3 regions of the Methylobacillus pratensis genome follow, and region 3 is predicted to be linked to each of the others. Evidence: riboswitches for the same ligand, from Rfam matches in the RefSeq annotation. Region 3 holds a riboswitch; each other region holds the start of a gene.
What was found. A riboswitch is a leader RNA that binds a small molecule or an ion and turns the genes downstream of it on or off. The one in region 3 is predicted to bind thiamine pyrophosphate.
Positions count from the first base shown of each region.

Region 1: another riboswitch for thiamine pyrophosphate. It lies ahead of ACW4YW_RS10285 (TonB-dependent siderophore receptor); the one in region 3 lies ahead of ACW4YW_RS11940 (sodium:solute symporter family transporter).
Region 2: another riboswitch for thiamine pyrophosphate. It lies ahead of thiC (phosphomethylpyrimidine synthase ThiC); the one in region 3 lies ahead of ACW4YW_RS11940 (sodium:solute symporter family transporter).

Region 1 is NZ_JBSUSR010000004.1:162,807-168,103, forward strand. It holds gene ACW4YW_RS10280 (SulP family inorganic anion transporter) at 1-1,194, shown strand, start outside; TPP riboswitch at 1,315-1,413, shown strand; gene ACW4YW_RS10285 (TonB-dependent siderophore receptor) at 1,490-3,646, shown strand; gene ACW4YW_RS10290 (DUF779 domain-containing protein) at 3,814-4,188, opposite strand; gene adh (aldehyde dehydrogenase) at 4,305-5,297, opposite strand, start outside.
Region 2 is NZ_JBSUSR010000002.1:269,459-274,755, reverse strand. It holds gene ACW4YW_RS05925 (efflux RND transporter permease subunit) at 1-850, opposite strand, end outside; gene ACW4YW_RS05920 (efflux RND transporter periplasmic adaptor subunit) at 847-1,941, opposite strand; gene ACW4YW_RS05915 (TetR/AcrR family transcriptional regulator) at 1,950-2,594, opposite strand; gene ACW4YW_RS05910 (protein-L-isoaspartate O-methyltransferase family protein) at 2,790-3,446, opposite strand; TPP riboswitch at 3,617-3,727, shown strand; gene thiC (phosphomethylpyrimidine synthase ThiC) at 3,796-5,297, shown strand, end outside.
Region 3 is NZ_JBSUSR010000005.1:220,792-226,088, reverse strand. It holds gene ACW4YW_RS11945 (mechanosensitive ion channel) at 1-337, opposite strand, end outside; gene ACW4YW_RS11940 (sodium:solute symporter family transporter) at 434-1,885, opposite strand; TPP riboswitch at 1,935-2,038, opposite strand; TPP riboswitch at 2,145-2,250, shown strand; gene ACW4YW_RS11935 (3-oxoacyl-ACP reductase) at 2,298-3,083, shown strand; gene ACW4YW_RS11930 (LLM class flavin-dependent oxidoreductase) at 3,216-4,505, shown strand; gene ACW4YW_RS11925 (MgtC/SapB family protein) at 4,603-5,297, shown strand, end outside.

The DNA of each region.
Region 1 (5,297 bases), on a different contig from region 3:
TCGCATCACTTCCACGAGAAACTCTGGCACCTGTTGGAAGCCCTGCCGCAGCTGCAATGGCAGACCGCATTGCTTGGCGTGTTCACGCTGGCAGTGCTGCTCCTGTCCAACCGCTATCTGAAAAAAATTCCCGGCCCCTTGGTCGCGATCGTGGCGGCCACTATCGTGCAGTCTGTCTTTCAACCTGAACAGGTTGCCACCATAGGCAGCGCGTTCGGCGGCATCCCGCAGGCTTTGCCGCATTTTGCCCTGCCCGAGGGCATCAGCCCTGCCGTCATGATAGAGCTGATCGGCCCAGCCTTCACCATTGCGCTGCTTGGCGCCATCGAGTCGTTGCTCTCGGCCGTCGTTGCCGACAATATGGCAGGCACGCGCCACCAATCCAACCAGGAACTGATCGGGCAGGGCATTGCCAACATCGCCTCGCCATTGTTCGGCGGGTTCGCCGCCACCGGCGCGCTGGCCCGCACCGCGACCAATATCCGCAACGGGGCCAACAGCCCGTTATCCGGCATCGTGCATGCGGTCACCTTGGTCTTGATCGTGGTCTTGCTGGCGCCATTGGCCGTGAATATCCCGCTGGCGGCGCTCGCGGCCATCCTGTTCGTGGTGGCCTACAACATGAGCGAGGCGCATCGCTTCCTGCACATGGCGAGGACAGCGCCGCGCGCGGATGTGGCGGTGCTGCTGATCACCTTCCTGCTCACCGTGTTCAGCGACCTGGTGATTGCCGTCAATATCGGCGTCGTGCTTGCCGCATTGTTGTTCATGAAGCGCATGGCGGACACGGTGAACGTGACGCAACTGAGTGACGATGACTTGCAGCAGGAATACGGCCAGCGCGAATGGCGCCTGCCATCGAGCACGCTGGTCTATCGCCTGGAAGGGCCGTTCTTCTTCGGTGCTGCCGAGCACTTGCAGCACCGCCTGCAAACCCTGCGCGAGGATACCGACACCATTGTGCTGAGAATGTCGCGCGTGCCGATCATGGACGCCACCGGCATGCAGGCATTGTGGAACCTGCTGGACACTTGCAGACAGCACCAGATCCGGCTGGTGATCGCCGAGGCCAGGCCCAACATCCTGGAAAAGCTGCGCCGCGCGGGGCTCACCAGCCAGATCGGCGAGCATAATGTGCTGCCGCACCTGCACTTGCTGTGGCCGGAAGCTCCTTCCCCCGCCTCTCTCCATTGAATGGCGTTGCACACTTTTCCGTACGACCCGATTGAGCACGCGTTAATTGGCTACATGCGTAGCATGCAACCCTGTTTGCAACGAAAATTGGCATTTTCCGCGCATTCTTTGTTAGTATACGACCCACGCTAGGGGTCCTGAAGAGCCGATCTTCGGGTGAGACATACCCTTGAACCTGACCTGGATAATGCCAGCGTAGGAAAGCGCAAAGCCACTCAAAGTCGATTCATTTCCCCCGAGGTAGGCCCTTTGTCCGTTCCTGCGCGTGCTTTTCCTCAACGCGAGTGAACACACAATGCCTGCTTTTACTTTCCGTCAAAAACTCAGCATGCTGGCCGTTGCCTGCGCTTATGCGCCTGCCGCGCTGGCACAGACCGCCGATAACAGCGATAACGCACTGCCGGAGGTCGTCGTCACCTCCGCATCGACTGATGGCGTGGCGCGCCGCGCCAGCATCGGCAGCTTCCCTGAAACATCGTTGCTGCAAACGCCAGCATCGGTCAACGTGATCACGCAGGAGCAGATGCAGGACCGCAGCGTACGCTCCGCGACCGACGCGGTGAAGTGGGATGCCAGCGTGCAAAACTCCTACAACGCGGTCGGCCTGGCCGACTGGTTCGCGATCCGCGGCTTCGTGCTCGACCAGGGCGCCAACTATCGCAAGGACGGCATGGTGATTCTTGCGCAGGCCAGGGTGCCGATGGAAAACAAGGAGCGCATCGAGATACTGAAAGGCCTCGCCGGCCTGCAGGCAGGGATCGCCGCGTCGGGCGGCATGCTCAACTACGTGACCAAGCGCCCTACCGACGCTCCGCTGCGTTCGGCAACGTTCGAGGTGCGTGAACGCGGCACGGTGTACGGCGCGGTAGACCTGGGCGGGCGCTCCGAGGACGGCGTCTTCGGTTACCGCATCAATGCCGCGGCGGAAGACATCAAGTCGTATGTCGACGGCTCGACAGGCAACCGCAACTTCATTTCGGGCGCGTTTGACTTCCGGCTGAGCGAACGCGCGCTGTTGCAGCTTGATCTCGACTACCAGCACAAGTCGCAACTGACCGTGCCCGGGTTCCAGTTGCTCGGGCCGGAGCAACGCATTCCGACCGGCATCCGCGCCAAGCAGATGCTCAATGACCAGTCCTGGAGCCGTCCCGTCGTCGATGACAGCTACAACCTCGGCGTGAAATTCGACTATGCGTTGAATGACGATTGGCGCACCATCCTGCAAGCCAACCAATCGACCTTGCATCGTGATGATGCGGTGACCTTGCCTTCCGGCTGCCAGGCGCAAGGGCTGATCGTCGGCTATTGCAGCGACGGCGGCTATTCGATGTACGACTTGCGCCGCAAGAACGACAAGCGCTCGATCACGACGACCCAGGCCCTGCTGCAGGGGAGCTTCACGACAGGCGGCGTGCGCCACGAGCTGACCACAGGCGTATCCACGCTGAACCGTCGCGACCACTTTGCCGATTACGTATTCAACTATGTCGGCGAAAGCAATATCTATAATCCGGTCTACTACGATAATTTCGCGCTCGCCGACGTCAATCCGGTGCATTTGCGCCGCAAGGATGAGGAGCGTGCAATATTCGTGCAGGATGTCATGGCGCTCACTGACCAACTCAGGTTGCACGCTGGCGTGCGCTACGTGCAGCTCAAGCGCGACCAGTTCAATGCCTCGGGCGAGACGACGCGGCGTACGGATGACGATTTTGTCTTGCCGAGCTTCGCCCTGCTCTACAACCTTCAGCCGTCACTGGCGGTTTACGGCTCGTATTCGCAAGGCCTGGAACCGGGCGGCACGGCGCCGACCGGCACCACCAACGCCGAAATCATCATGGACCCCAGCAGGTCCAGGCAGCTTGAACTCGGCGTGAAAGCTGACGTGACAAGCAATGTCAGCCTGTCTGCCGCCGTATTCCAGATCAAGCGCAACCACGAATACGTCGATGCCACGCCGACCTATGTCATCAACGGCACGCAGGTCAACCGTGGCTTGGAATTCGCCGCACAGGGGCGTGTCACGCGCGACTGGATGCTGGGCGCCAGCTTTACCGCGCTGCAGGCCAAGGCCGAAGGCACGGACGATGCGCGCATCGAGGGCAAGCAGGTCGGGAACGTGCCAAGGTTCAAGTCAGCGGTGTATAGCGAATATACTTGGCCAGGTTTGCCAGCCCTTAAACTGAACGCGACATGGCTCTACTCATCCAGCAAAAACTTCGCGCCGAACAACGAGATAGCGGCATTGAACAGGAAAGTGGAGGGCTACCACGTGCTGAACCTGGGCGCACGCTACACGGCCAAGCTCGGCAATACCGCAACCACCTTCCGCGCTGGCGTGGACAACGTGTTCAACAAGTTCTATTGGGGCGATGCATCCAGCGCTTTCGGGGGCTACCTGATCCCGGGCGCGCCGCGCGTATTCCGCGTGTCGGCGCAAATCGACTTCTGACCGATTCCTTAAATCAAAGAAAAGCCACCCAACTTTTGAAGTCATCGCATGGGAGCGTCATTTATTTGAGCTAGGGTGAAAACGCCGCTACGAGATTACTCTTAGCGGCGTTTTTCTTGGCTTGCTGCTGGCATTGAAGGTTGCCAACGCTCATGGCCACACTTCGATCACCCGCACTGCTCCACAGGTTCCAGATCCGCCAGCTCCTCGTCCGTGAACAAACGCGAACGGATGAGGAAATGCTTGCCGGTCGCCTGCTCCAGCGAGAACATGCCGCCATGCCCGCGAATCGCATCCAGCGTCAGGTGGGTATGCTCCCAATATTCGAACTGGGTCTTGTTCATGTAGAACGGCACGCCGTGCACCTCGCCCACTTTGACATCCGAGGTGCCGAGCAGAAACTCGCCCTCCTGCAGGCACATGGGCGCACTGCCCTCACAACACCCGCCTGACTGGTGAAACATGAGATTACCATGCCTGGCGCGCAGCTCATCAATCAAAGCTGCGGCCGATGGCGTGGCAGTAATCCGGCTGGCACTCATAAGTCCTCCTCATAACTTGGCATTTGCTTTTCTTGGCATTTGCTTTGCCACAAATAATAACGCCCAGGCTTGAACTCGCATACCTGGGCGTTGGACTAGTCATTCGACATTAAAGTTTAGAAGAAGCCTAGCGCATCAGGGCTGTAGCTCACCAGCAGGTTCTTGGTCTGCTGGTAATGATCCAGCATCATGCGATGGTTCTCACGGCCGATACCGGACTGCTTGTAGCCGCCGAATGCGGCATGCGCTGGATAGAGGTGGTAGCAATTGGTCCAGACACGCCCCGCCTGGATACCGCGGCCGACACGGTAGGCACGGCTGCCGTCACGGGTCCAGAGGCCTGCGCCCAGGCCGTACATAGTGTCATTGGCGATTTCCAGCGCCTCCTTCTCGTCCTTGAACGTCGTCACGGACAAGACCGGCCCGAAGATTTCCTCCTGGAAGATACGCATCTTGTTGTGGCCCTTGAACACCGTAGGCTCGATGTAATAGCCATCGCTCAAGTCGCCACCCAGCTTAGTCGCCTTGCCGCCTGTGAGCAGTTCCGCGCCTTCTTCCTGGCCGAGCTTGATGTAGGACATGATGATCTCGACCTGCTCGCTGGAAGCCTGCGCACCGATCATGGTCGACTTGTCCAGCGGGCTGCCCTGCTTGATCGCCTTCACACGCTTGATAGCACGCTCGATGAAGCGTTCGTAAATGGATTCCTGGATCAAGGCACGGCTCGGGCAGGTACAGACTTCCCCCTGGTTCAAGGCAAACAGCGCAAAGCCTTCCAGCGCCTTGTCGAAATAAGCATCATCCTTGTCTATCACATCCTCGAAGAAGATATTGGGCGACTTGCCACCCAGCTCCAGCGTCACCGGAATCAGGTTCTGGCTGGCATATTGCATGATCAGGCGACCAACGGAAGTGGAACCGGTAAATGCAATCTTGGCAATGCGCGGGCTGGTCGCCAATGCCTTGCCGGCTTCGACGCCATGCCCATTCACCACATTGAGCACGCCAGGCGGCAACAGGTGGCCGATGATTTCCAGCACCACCAGGATCGAGGCCGGTGTCTGCTCGGCAGGCTTCATGACAATGCAATTGCCTGCCGCCAATGCGGG
Region 2 (5,297 bases), on a different contig from region 3:
CCATGTAGCGCACGCGCGCAGTGGGCGGGTCTTCAAATCCCCGGTAGATCTTGGCGATGTCGCCAAGGCGGAACTCGTTGCCGTTGGCGCGCAGTTTCAACTCGCGCAAGTTGTCCAGCCGGTCGAAGCGCCCGCTCACCGCAAGCCGGATATGCTCCGGCCCGCTGTCGTAAGCCCCGGCGCTATTGACCTGGTTCTGTTGCTGCAGCGTTTCCAGCAGGATGCTGGTGCTGATGCCCAGCGTCGCCAGCTTGGCATTGGCCAGCTCGACATAGATGCGCTGCGGTTGCTCACCGAAAAATTCCACCTTGGCGACATCCTTGATCTTGAGCAACTCGCCGCGGATGGATTCGGCTTGTTCCTTCAACCTGGCATAGTCATAGCCTTCCCCGTGCAGGGCGTAGAGGTTGCCGTAGACGTCGCCGAACTCGTCATTGAAGAACGGGCCTTGAATGCCGTCCGGCAATGTATTGCGGATATCGCCGATCTTTTTTCTCGCCTGGTACCAGACATCCGGCACGGCGGATGGCGGCGTGGAGTCCTTGGCCAGGATGAAAATCAGGGATTCCCCAGGGCGTGAGTAACTGCGCAGGATATCGAGGTAGGGCAGCTCCTGCAGCTTCTTTTCGAGTTTGTCGGTGACCTGCTGCTCCACTTCGTGGGTGCTGGCGCCTGGCCACATCGTGCGCACCACCATCACCTTGAAGGTGAAGGGCGGGTCCTCCGACTGTCCGAGCTTGGTATAGGCCAGCATGCCGGCCAGGGTCAGCACCAGCATGAAGTAAAGCACCAGGCTGCGATGCTCGAGCGCCCAGCTTGAGAGATTGAAGGATTGGCGCTGGTCGTTCATTGGTTGACCTCGGTTTTGACCGGAGTGACCACTTGCCCTTCGTTGAGGGTATGCACACCCGTGACGACGAGGGTTTCATCGCCCTTGAGCCCGGAAACGATGCTGACTCCCTGCTCGCTATAGCTGCCTATGCCGACCGCCCGCGAATGCACTTGATTGTTCGCCTCCACGACCCAAACCTGCGCCTGGCCATGTTGCTCCGACACGGCGGTGCTGGGCAGCACGAATTCGTGTTGCTCGCCTCCCAGCCGTGCGCCTGCCGTCATGCCGATTTGCACCTTGTCGTCGGCATCCAGCAACGATACCTGGGTCTTGAAGGTGCGGGTCGCAGGATCGGCGGCGGGGGCGATTTCCCTGATGCGTCCCTGGTAGGTCTGGTCGCGGTTCGACCAGAGGCGCACGACAGCGCTTTCTCCTACCTTGATGTTTTGCATGCGGGATTCCGGGACGGCGATCTGCACTTCCAGTGCTCCCGGCACGGCTACTCGGGCAATCACCTGGCCGGGATTCACTACCTGCCCAGGCTCTGCGTCGATGGCGGTAACGATACCGTCTCGTTCTGCGGCCAGCGTGGTGTATTGCGCCTGGTTGCTTGCAACCCGGACCTGCGCTTGCGCCTGCTGTACCTGGGCCAGGCTCGATTTCAGGCGCGTTTCAACCGAATCCAGCGCTGCCGCGGAAATGAAGCGCTGCTCGAACAGCTGCCGCTGGCGCTTGCTGTCGGCCTCAGCCAGTGCCAGCTGCGCCTCTGCGGAATGCAATGCGGCCTGGGCGGATGCTAGCGACAGCCTGTTGTCCTCGGCATCCAGCCGCGCCAGTACTTGTCTCTTCTTGACATGGTCGCCGATTTCCACGTGACGCTGGATGATCTTGCCGGCAATGCGGAAGCCTTGAGCCGACTCATAGCGAGGACGCACTTCGCCGATAAGCCACTGGCCATGGTCGCTATGCTGTGCGGCATCTAGCTGCATGACGAGGGCGGGCCTCGGTGGCGGCGTTTCAGATGACGGCTTCTGGCAGGCAACCAATGCCGGGATGGCGAGCGTCAACAGCCATGGATTAATTTGTGTTCGGGAGAATGGTAGAGGCATATCGATACCTAGTGCTTGGAATGGGGCCTGGTGAGGCCTTGGATCATGGCGTTTTGCATGAGGGAAACGCGCTGGTCTATTGGCTGCCAGTCAACCCAGTCGTCTCCCGCCATGCCGATTTCCAGGGCGCATACCCCATGGATGCCCGCCCATAACGTCTGGGCGATCAGGTCCATGTTGGCCAGGTCGGCACGGAATACCTGTTGTTCAAATGCCTGCTGCACCATCGAGCGCAGTAAGGCGTAAGCGTCCTGCTCGATATTGCCTTGGCGCAGCTTGGATTTGTCCTTGCTGTTGCTTGGCTTGGGCGTCATGAACATGAAGCGGTAGTGATTGGGATAGGCCAAGGCGAAACGGGAATAGGCGCTGCAGAGCTCCTTCAACTGCTGTACTGCGTCGGGCGCCGCGTCTGCATTGATATTGCGCAGGTCGTTCGCCAATATCAGGGAGTCGTGATCGCACAAGGTTTGCAACAGGTCGTTCTTGTCCTTGAAATACAAATAGATGGTGGTGGGCGAATAGCCGACCCGTTTGGCGATCTCGCGCATGGAGACTGCCTCCACGCCATGCTGTACAAACAGGTCGCGGGCGGCGTCGAGAATCAGCTTCTGCAATTGCTGGCGTTCTTCTAAGGTTTTGACTCTAGGAGGCATGCGCTGGAAACATGGACATCATCAAGGATGATTATTAAACGCTGTTAACTTAACGGTGTCAATTTGTAGTTTGAGCAAGGGAAGAATCGAGAGCTAGTTAAGCAGGTTTGCAGGAGAACGCGACTCTGACGCAAGCGTCTATGCTACTTGATTGGCAGTACAATAAAACGGGAGCTAAGCTCCCGTTTGATCTACTTAGAAGCTGAATTTTTCCGGCTGAGGGGCGTTTTCGAGCTGAGGGAGCGTGGTCTCGAAAATCACGTCCTGCCGCAAACTGTCTTCGCTGATCCGCCGCACGATGGTGGCTTCCATCACCGGAGGTTCACCGATGACGGCAAACAGCCTGCCGCCGATATGCAGTTGTTTGGTTGCCAGCGGTGGCAGCGCCAACGAACCAGTGAAAACGATCACGTCATAAGGGCCGTTGTCCGGCCACCCGCGCGCGCCGTCGCCTACATGCAGCGTCACATTGCTGATTTGTTGCTGGAGCAGCCTCGCATTTGCCTGGTGGCTAAGCTCGGCGTTGATCTCGATGCTGTGCACCTCTTGCGCTAGGGAGGCAAGCAAGGCGGTGAAGTAGCCGCTGCCGGTGCCGATTTCCAGCACTTTATCGGTCGGCTTGATTTCCAGCGACTGCAGGACGCGGCCTTCCATCTTGGGGGAAAGCATGGTCTGGCCGAAACCGATGGGGATTTCGATATCGGCAAACGCCAAGCCGCGATATTGCTCGGGGACAAACGCTTCGCGCGGCACGCGGCCCAGAAGGTCGAGCACGGTGCCGTCAAGCACCTCCCAGGGGCGGATCTGCTGCTCTATCATGTTGAAGCGGGCTTGTTCTACATCATGGTGCATCGCAATTGTCCTTATCCATCGCATGGCTATCGGTCTGCCGATTATAGCGCCAGACGGCAGAGTTTCAAGCTGGATCGCGTGACCTGCCAGCTTTAGGCACATGCTGCTCTGCATCAACTGTGCATTGTCCACAATAATCTTGATCGAATCAGGGTTTTAACGTACATTCCTTCCATCGCTAGGGGTCTGCTGTTGCACGCTGAGGCATGCAATGGCAGTGAGAATTACCCTTTGAACCTGATGTGGATTATCCCACCGTAGGGAAGCGCAGTTTGGTTTGATGGGGTGATTTCTATTTTTATTCCCCTGTCGGTACTCCAAAAACGCTTCCCGCATTTTGGAGACTTGAATGAACGCCACCGACAAAAACCTGCAGCAGAATTTCCTCAATGCCACCGCCCAGGTCGACCCTGGCGCAACGCAGCCTTTTACCAATTCCCGCAAGATCTATATCGAAGGCTCGCGCCCCGACATCCGCGTTCCTTTCCGCGAGATCAGCCTGTCGGATACGCCGTCGGCATTCGGCGCCGAGAAGAACCCGCCGGTGATTGTCTACGACACTTCCGGTCCTTACACCGATCCTGAAGTCAGTATCGACATCCGTAACGGTTTGCCCGCCTTGCGCGCTGGCTGGATTGCCGAGCGCGGCGATACCGAGCAACTGGACGGCCCGACTTCCAGCTACGGGCTGGAACGGCTGAACGACCCCAAGCTGGCCGACATGCGCTTCAACCTGCACCGCAAGCCGCTGCGCGCCAAGGCAGGCAGAAACGTGTCGCAGATGCACTATGCGCGCCAGGGCATCATCACCCCGGAGATGGAGTTCATCGCCATCCGCGAGAACCAGCGCCGCGAAGGCATGAGTGAGCTTTTACAGACCCAGCATGCCGGACACCATTTCGGTGCTTCCATTCCTGAAACCATCACGCCTGAGTTCGTCCGGGACGAAGTGGCGCGCGGCCGGGCGATCATTCCCGCCAACATCAACCACCCTGAAATCGAGCCGATGATCATCGGCCGCAATTTCCTCGTGAAGATCAATGCCAATATCGGCAATTCCGCCGTGAGTTCAAGCATAGGCGAAGAGGTGGAGAAGATGGTTTGGGGCACCCGCTGGGGCGGCGATACCGTGATGGACCTGTCCACCGGCAAGAACATCCACGAAACTCGTGAGTGGATCATCCGCAACTCCCCAGTCCCGATTGGCACAGTCCCGATTTACCAGGCGCTGGAGAAGGTCAACGGCAAGGCCGAGGACCTCACTTGGGAAATCTTTCGCGATACTTTGATTGAGCAGGCGGAGCAGGGCGTGGATTACTTCACCATCCATGCCGGCGTGCGTTTGCAATACATCCCGATGACCGCTAAGCGCATGACTGGGATTGTCAGCCGCGGCGGCTCCATCATGGCGAAGTGGTGCCTGGCGCATCATAAAGAGTCTTTCCTCTATGAGCATTTCGAGGACATCTGCGAGATCATGAAGGCCTATGACGTCAGTTTTTCGCTCGGCGACGGCCTGCGTCCCGGCTCGATCTACGATGCCAATGACGAAGCCCAGTTTGCCGAGCTGAGAACCTTGGGTGAATTGACCCAGATTGCCTGGAAGCATGACGTGCAGACCATGATCGAAGGCCCTGGCCACGTGCCCATGCACATGATCAAGGAAAACATGGACTTGCAGCTGGAGCATTGCGGCGAGGCCCCGTTCTATACTCTGGGACCTTTGACCACCGATATCGCACCCGGCTACGATCACATCACCTCCGGCATCGGCGCCGCGATGATAGGCTGGTACGGTTGCGCGATGCTGTGCTACGTCACGCCGAAGGAGCACCTGGGCCTTCCGGACAA
Region 3 (5,297 bases):
AGGCGAACATTTCGGTGAGCAGTGCGGCGAACGGGCCGGATACCATGGCTAGGTCGAGAGAATTGAGCACCGCGACGAAGGTGAACAGCAGCACGATCCAGAACAGGCTGACGGCCACGCCTTTTTCGATATCCACCGGCTTCCCGGTCTGCCCGGTCAATTGCGCAAAGCGGCGGTTGGTGCCTGCCATGCCCAGGCCGCGCCGCACGCCGGCCCGCACTAGCACCGCGAACAGCCAGCCCAGCACGAGGATGGCCAGCGCGCCCAGCAGTTGAAGCATGTTGTCGCCGAGGCCGGTTTGTACCGCGCCCCACATACTGTTCCATTCCGTATTCATGCGATCCTCCCGTGTTGTTTAGATGACAATATCCGGTGTCTTACGGTTTAGATAATGGCCGCGTCGGGAAAGACTTGTCAACAAGGCCGTGTCATCTCAAAGCTGCTCGCTATCCAGTTTGCGGATGCCGTTGTTCAGCGTGGTGAGGTCGAAATGCTGTTGGCGGCGTTTGATAAGGCGCATGAGGATAATCACGGCGACCGGGACCAGGGCGGCGAGCAGGAAGGATTCCAGCAAATGCGCCACCGGCTGGTTGGGCATGGGGAACATGGACAGGCCGGCGGCGAGCCCTGCAGTGGTGCCTATGACGGCTTCGCGGCCGGTGTGGGAACGGCTGAACAGCCCGAAGAACACCGGGAATGCCGCGGCGGCGCAGAGCAGGTCGGCGAGCAGGAACAGGTAGAGCACGCTATAGCCTTGCGCGGCGACGAGCAGGACGGGAACCGCAACCAGCAGCACCAGCCATCGCGACAGGCGCATCAGGCTGGCGGCGCTGCTCTTCGGCATCACCCGGCCGATATCCACTGCCACGATGCTCGAGATGGCGCTGATGGCCGTGTCTGCGCTGCACATCACCAGCGAGATGCCGAGCGGAATCAGGGCAACGGCCAGCCAGAGCGGGATATTGGGCATGACCACGCTGAACAAGGCCACTGAGCTGTCGCCATCCGGTGTCATCGCCATGAAGGCCAGCCCGAATAGGCCCATGATGAAGATGAAAGGCACGACGAGAATGCCGCCGAGCAGGAAGCCGTTGCGCATGGTGGGAATGTCCTTGGCGGAGTAGATGCGCTGCCAGTTGCCTTGGTGGAAGATGCCGGTGAGCAGGATGGCGACGAAAAAGGTCAGCCCGGCCTTGATGCCGCCGATATCCTCAAGGTTGATCAGCTGCGGCGCGGTTTGCTGCAGCTTTTCCGCGACCGGGGCAATGCCGCCGGTGGCCTGCCAGCCGATGAAGACCAGCGCCGCCAGCAACGGGATGATGATGACGATCTGCACCTTGTCGGTGAAGATGGAGGCGCGCAGGCCGCCGTAGGTGGTGTAGAGCAGGGTGAAGCCGAGCACGATGGCGGCAGTGGCCCAAAGCGGCACGGGCGCGAGCAATGTCACCATCTTGGCGATAGCGGTGATCTCGGCGCTCATGGCGATGAACAGGTAGAACAGCATGATGGTCAGTGCGAGCAGGTACATGGGCTTGCCGTAGCGCGCAACCAGGAACTCGGTGAGGGAGTGGCCGTTGGGCATGAGTTCGCGCATGCGCTTGCCGAGCGGGATCATGGCGATGCGCGGCGACATGGCGCCGATGGCGTAGCCGATCACGGCAGTCAGGCCGCCCCAGGTCGCCGCCTGCGCGGGGGAGAACAATATCCACGCGCCCAGCGACGAGGCCAGCAGGGTCATGATGCTGGCGAGCGTGCCCTGGCTGTTGCGCGCGACGATGTATTCTTCAAGGTTGCCGCGGAATTTGCGCGAATAGGCCATGCCGGCAATGGCGAACATGGCGGCGAAAAAGACTAGCCAGGCGAGGGCGGCTTGTGTACTGAGCATTGCGTGGTGACTCCTGTAATCGACGAACGACAAGGAGTACGCACAATGATGGATGCGCTATTTCCTTCCCTTCGCCAGCATGATCTGGATCAAGTATTAAGGGTCATGGCAATTGCCATTTCTCAGCCGCAAGCGGCTCCCCCAGGATTGAAACGGCCCAATAAGGTTTTGCCGTTTCGGTGCCAGATTATAACGATTTTCATGGTGATTTTCACATGGTGCCGGATGTGAATTCTTTATATTCCATGCTATGGTTCTGTCTTTCGGCACGGGGTGCCTTGTTGCAGTATCTGCTTCAGGGCTGAGAACACACCCGTATACCTGATCCAGATCATACTGGCGGAGGAATGCCTGTCGCAGCTTACTCTTTTGCTGCGCATTCCTTTGCCATGACACATTGCAAAGGAATCGCATGAGCAGCCCATCTCTATCCTTACTTCCCATTCAAGAACAACTCGTGCTCGTCACCGGCGCGGGCCGCGGGCTGGGCCGGCATATCGCCCGCGCTTTCCTCGACCAGGGGGCGAGCGTGGTTGTGAACTACCTTCACAGCGCGGAGGCTGCGGCGGCCTTGGCGGATGAAGCGCCGGGACGGGCCTTGGCGATCCAGGCGGACGTGAGCGATGCCGCGGCCGTACGGGCGATGGCGCAGCAGGCGCAAACGCATTTCGGTAGGCCGATCACCGTTGTGGTCAACAACGCCTTGCCTGACTTCAAGTTCAACGGCGATGCGCGGGCGCATGCGCATGACCTCGGCTGGGAAGGGTTGCAGCAACAATTCGAAGGCGTGGTGCGCGGCGCGCTCAATACCGTCCAGGCGTGTTTGCCCGGCATGCGCGTGCAGGGCGGCGGCCGGGTGGTGAATATCGGCACCAACCTGTTCCAGAATCCGGTAGTGCCTTACCACGATTACACAGCCGCCAAGGCGGCGCTGCTTTCCCTCACGCGCACCTTGTCGCAGGACCTGGGGCCTGACGGCATCACCGTCAATATGGTGTCGGGCGGCCTGTTGCGCACGACCGACGCCTCGGCCGCCACGCCGGATGCCGTGTTCGACCTGATTGCGGCGAGCACGCCGTTGCGCCGCGTCACCACGCCGGAAGAGTTCGCCGACGCAGTGCTGTTTTTCGCCTCGCCCTGGTCGCGCGCTGTGACGGGGCAGAACCTGGTGGTTGATGGCGGCCTGGTCAAGAACTAGAGCGGCTGACAAAACCTTCCTGGCGTTGTTGCCCTGCTTTGCCGCAATGTTTGTACTGTCTGCGGCAAGGCTGTTAGCCAGGATCGCTGCACCTGCCATTCCTGAATTCACTAAAGAGGCTCTTGTTCTGCCATGATGCACATCAACCTGTTCCTGTTCGGCTGCGGCCACCACAACGCAGCCTGGCGCCATCCGGATTCCCAGGTCGAGCGGCTGGGCGAGATCCGCTATTACGAGGAAATGGCGCAGCTGGCCGAGCGCGGCAAGCTCGATGCGGTGTTCCTTGCCGACGGCCACGCCACCAACAATATCACCGACGGCCCGCGCTGGTTCCTGGAGCCGGTGACCATGCTCACCGCCATCAGCCGCGCCACCCGGCACATCGGCTTGGTGAGCACGATTTCCAGCACCTTCTTCACGCCGTTCCATGCCGCGCGGCTCATGGCCTCGCTCGATCATATTTCCGGCGGGCGCGCGGGCTGGAACGTGGTGACTTCCATGTTCGACGTCGAGGCCAGGAACCATGGCTATGAGGCCATGCCAGGCCACGCCGAGCGTTATGCCCGGGCGGAAGAGTTCATCCAGGCGGTATTGCAGTTGTGGGATAGCTGGGACGACGGCGCCTTGCTCAACGACCGCGCCGGAGATTACGTCGACGAAAGCCGGGTGCGCCAGATCAACCACCATGGCAGGCATTTCCTCGTCGACGGGCCGTTGACCGTGCCGCGTCCGCCGCAAGGCAACCCCGTGCTGTTCCAGGCCGGGGCTTCCGACCATGGACGCGCGCTGGCGGCGAAATACGCCGAGGCGATCTATGCCGTGGCCTACGACTTGCCATCGGCCCAGGCCTATTACCGCGACGTCAAGGCCAGGGTCAAGGCCGCCGGGCGGCAGGTGGACGTGCCCATCCTGCCAGGCCTGGTGACTTTCATCGGCTCGACTGAAGAAGGGGCGCGCGCCAAGCAGCGCGAGCTGGATGAACTGTTGCCAGCGGAAACCTCGTTGCGGCAATTGCAGTTGTTCATCGACCAGGACTGCTTGGATTGGGAGCTCGACGCCCCGGTGCCGCCATTGCCGCCGCTGGAGGCCTTCACCGGCCCCAAGGGGCGCTATGCCACCGTGCTGCGCATTATCGAAACCGAGCGGCCCACGGTGCGCCAGCTATTGGGCCGCCTGGCCGCCGGAGGAGGGCATTGCACCATGGTCGGCACGCCGGAACAGGTGGCGAACGAGATGGAACATTGGTTCCACAACGGCGGCGCCGACGGCTTCAACCTGATGCCGCCGGTGCAGCCCGACAGCGTGCGGGATTTCGTCGACCAGGTGATTCCCATCCTGCAGCGGCGCGGCCTGTTCCGCGAAGATTACGAGCACGCGACATTGCGCGGCCACCTGGGCCTGGCGAGGCCTGCGAGAAAGTAGCATGGGCTAGGCTTTTCCCGTTTCCGGAGCCTGTTTCGGATATTGCGCCCTCATGTATGATGAACAGGCTCTAAGTATTGTTTGAGAAAGCTACCTTATGCCTGCGTCCATTTCTATAGAAGTCATGCTCAACCTGCTCATCGCCCTGGGGGCAGGACTATTGATCGGCGCCGAGCGTGGCTGGCAGGAGCGCGACGAGAAGGAGTCCTACCAGAGCGCGGGGATACGTACTTTTGCCCTCACCGGCCTGCTCGGCGGCTTGAGCGCCTTGCTCAGTCAGCATCTCGGCATAGCGGTCTGGGTGACGGTGCTGGTGGCGCTGATGCTGGTCGTCAGCATCGCCTATGTCGGTGATTTGCGCCGTACCGGAGACCAAGGCATTACCAGCGAGCTGGCGCTGTTGATCACTTTCCTGCTGGGCAGCCTGGCGCTCTCGGATTACGTCATGCTCGCCAGCGCCGGGGCGGTGGTGGTGGCTTTGCTGCTTAGCCTCAAGAATGTGCTGCATTCGCTGCTGAAACGCTTGAGCGAGACCGAGCTTTCCGGCGCGTTGAAGCTGCTGTTCATCTCCGTGGTCATGCTGCCGGTGCTGCCGAACCAGACTTACGACCCCTGGCAGGTATTCAATCCTTACACCACCTGGTGGATGGTGGTGCTGATCGCCGCCCTCAGCTTCATTGCCTATATTGCCGTGCGCCTGACCGGCACGCGCTACGGCTTGATGCTCACCGCCATCCTCGGCAGCCTGGTTTCCTCCACGGCCATGACATTGACCCTGTCGCGCTTGTCTTC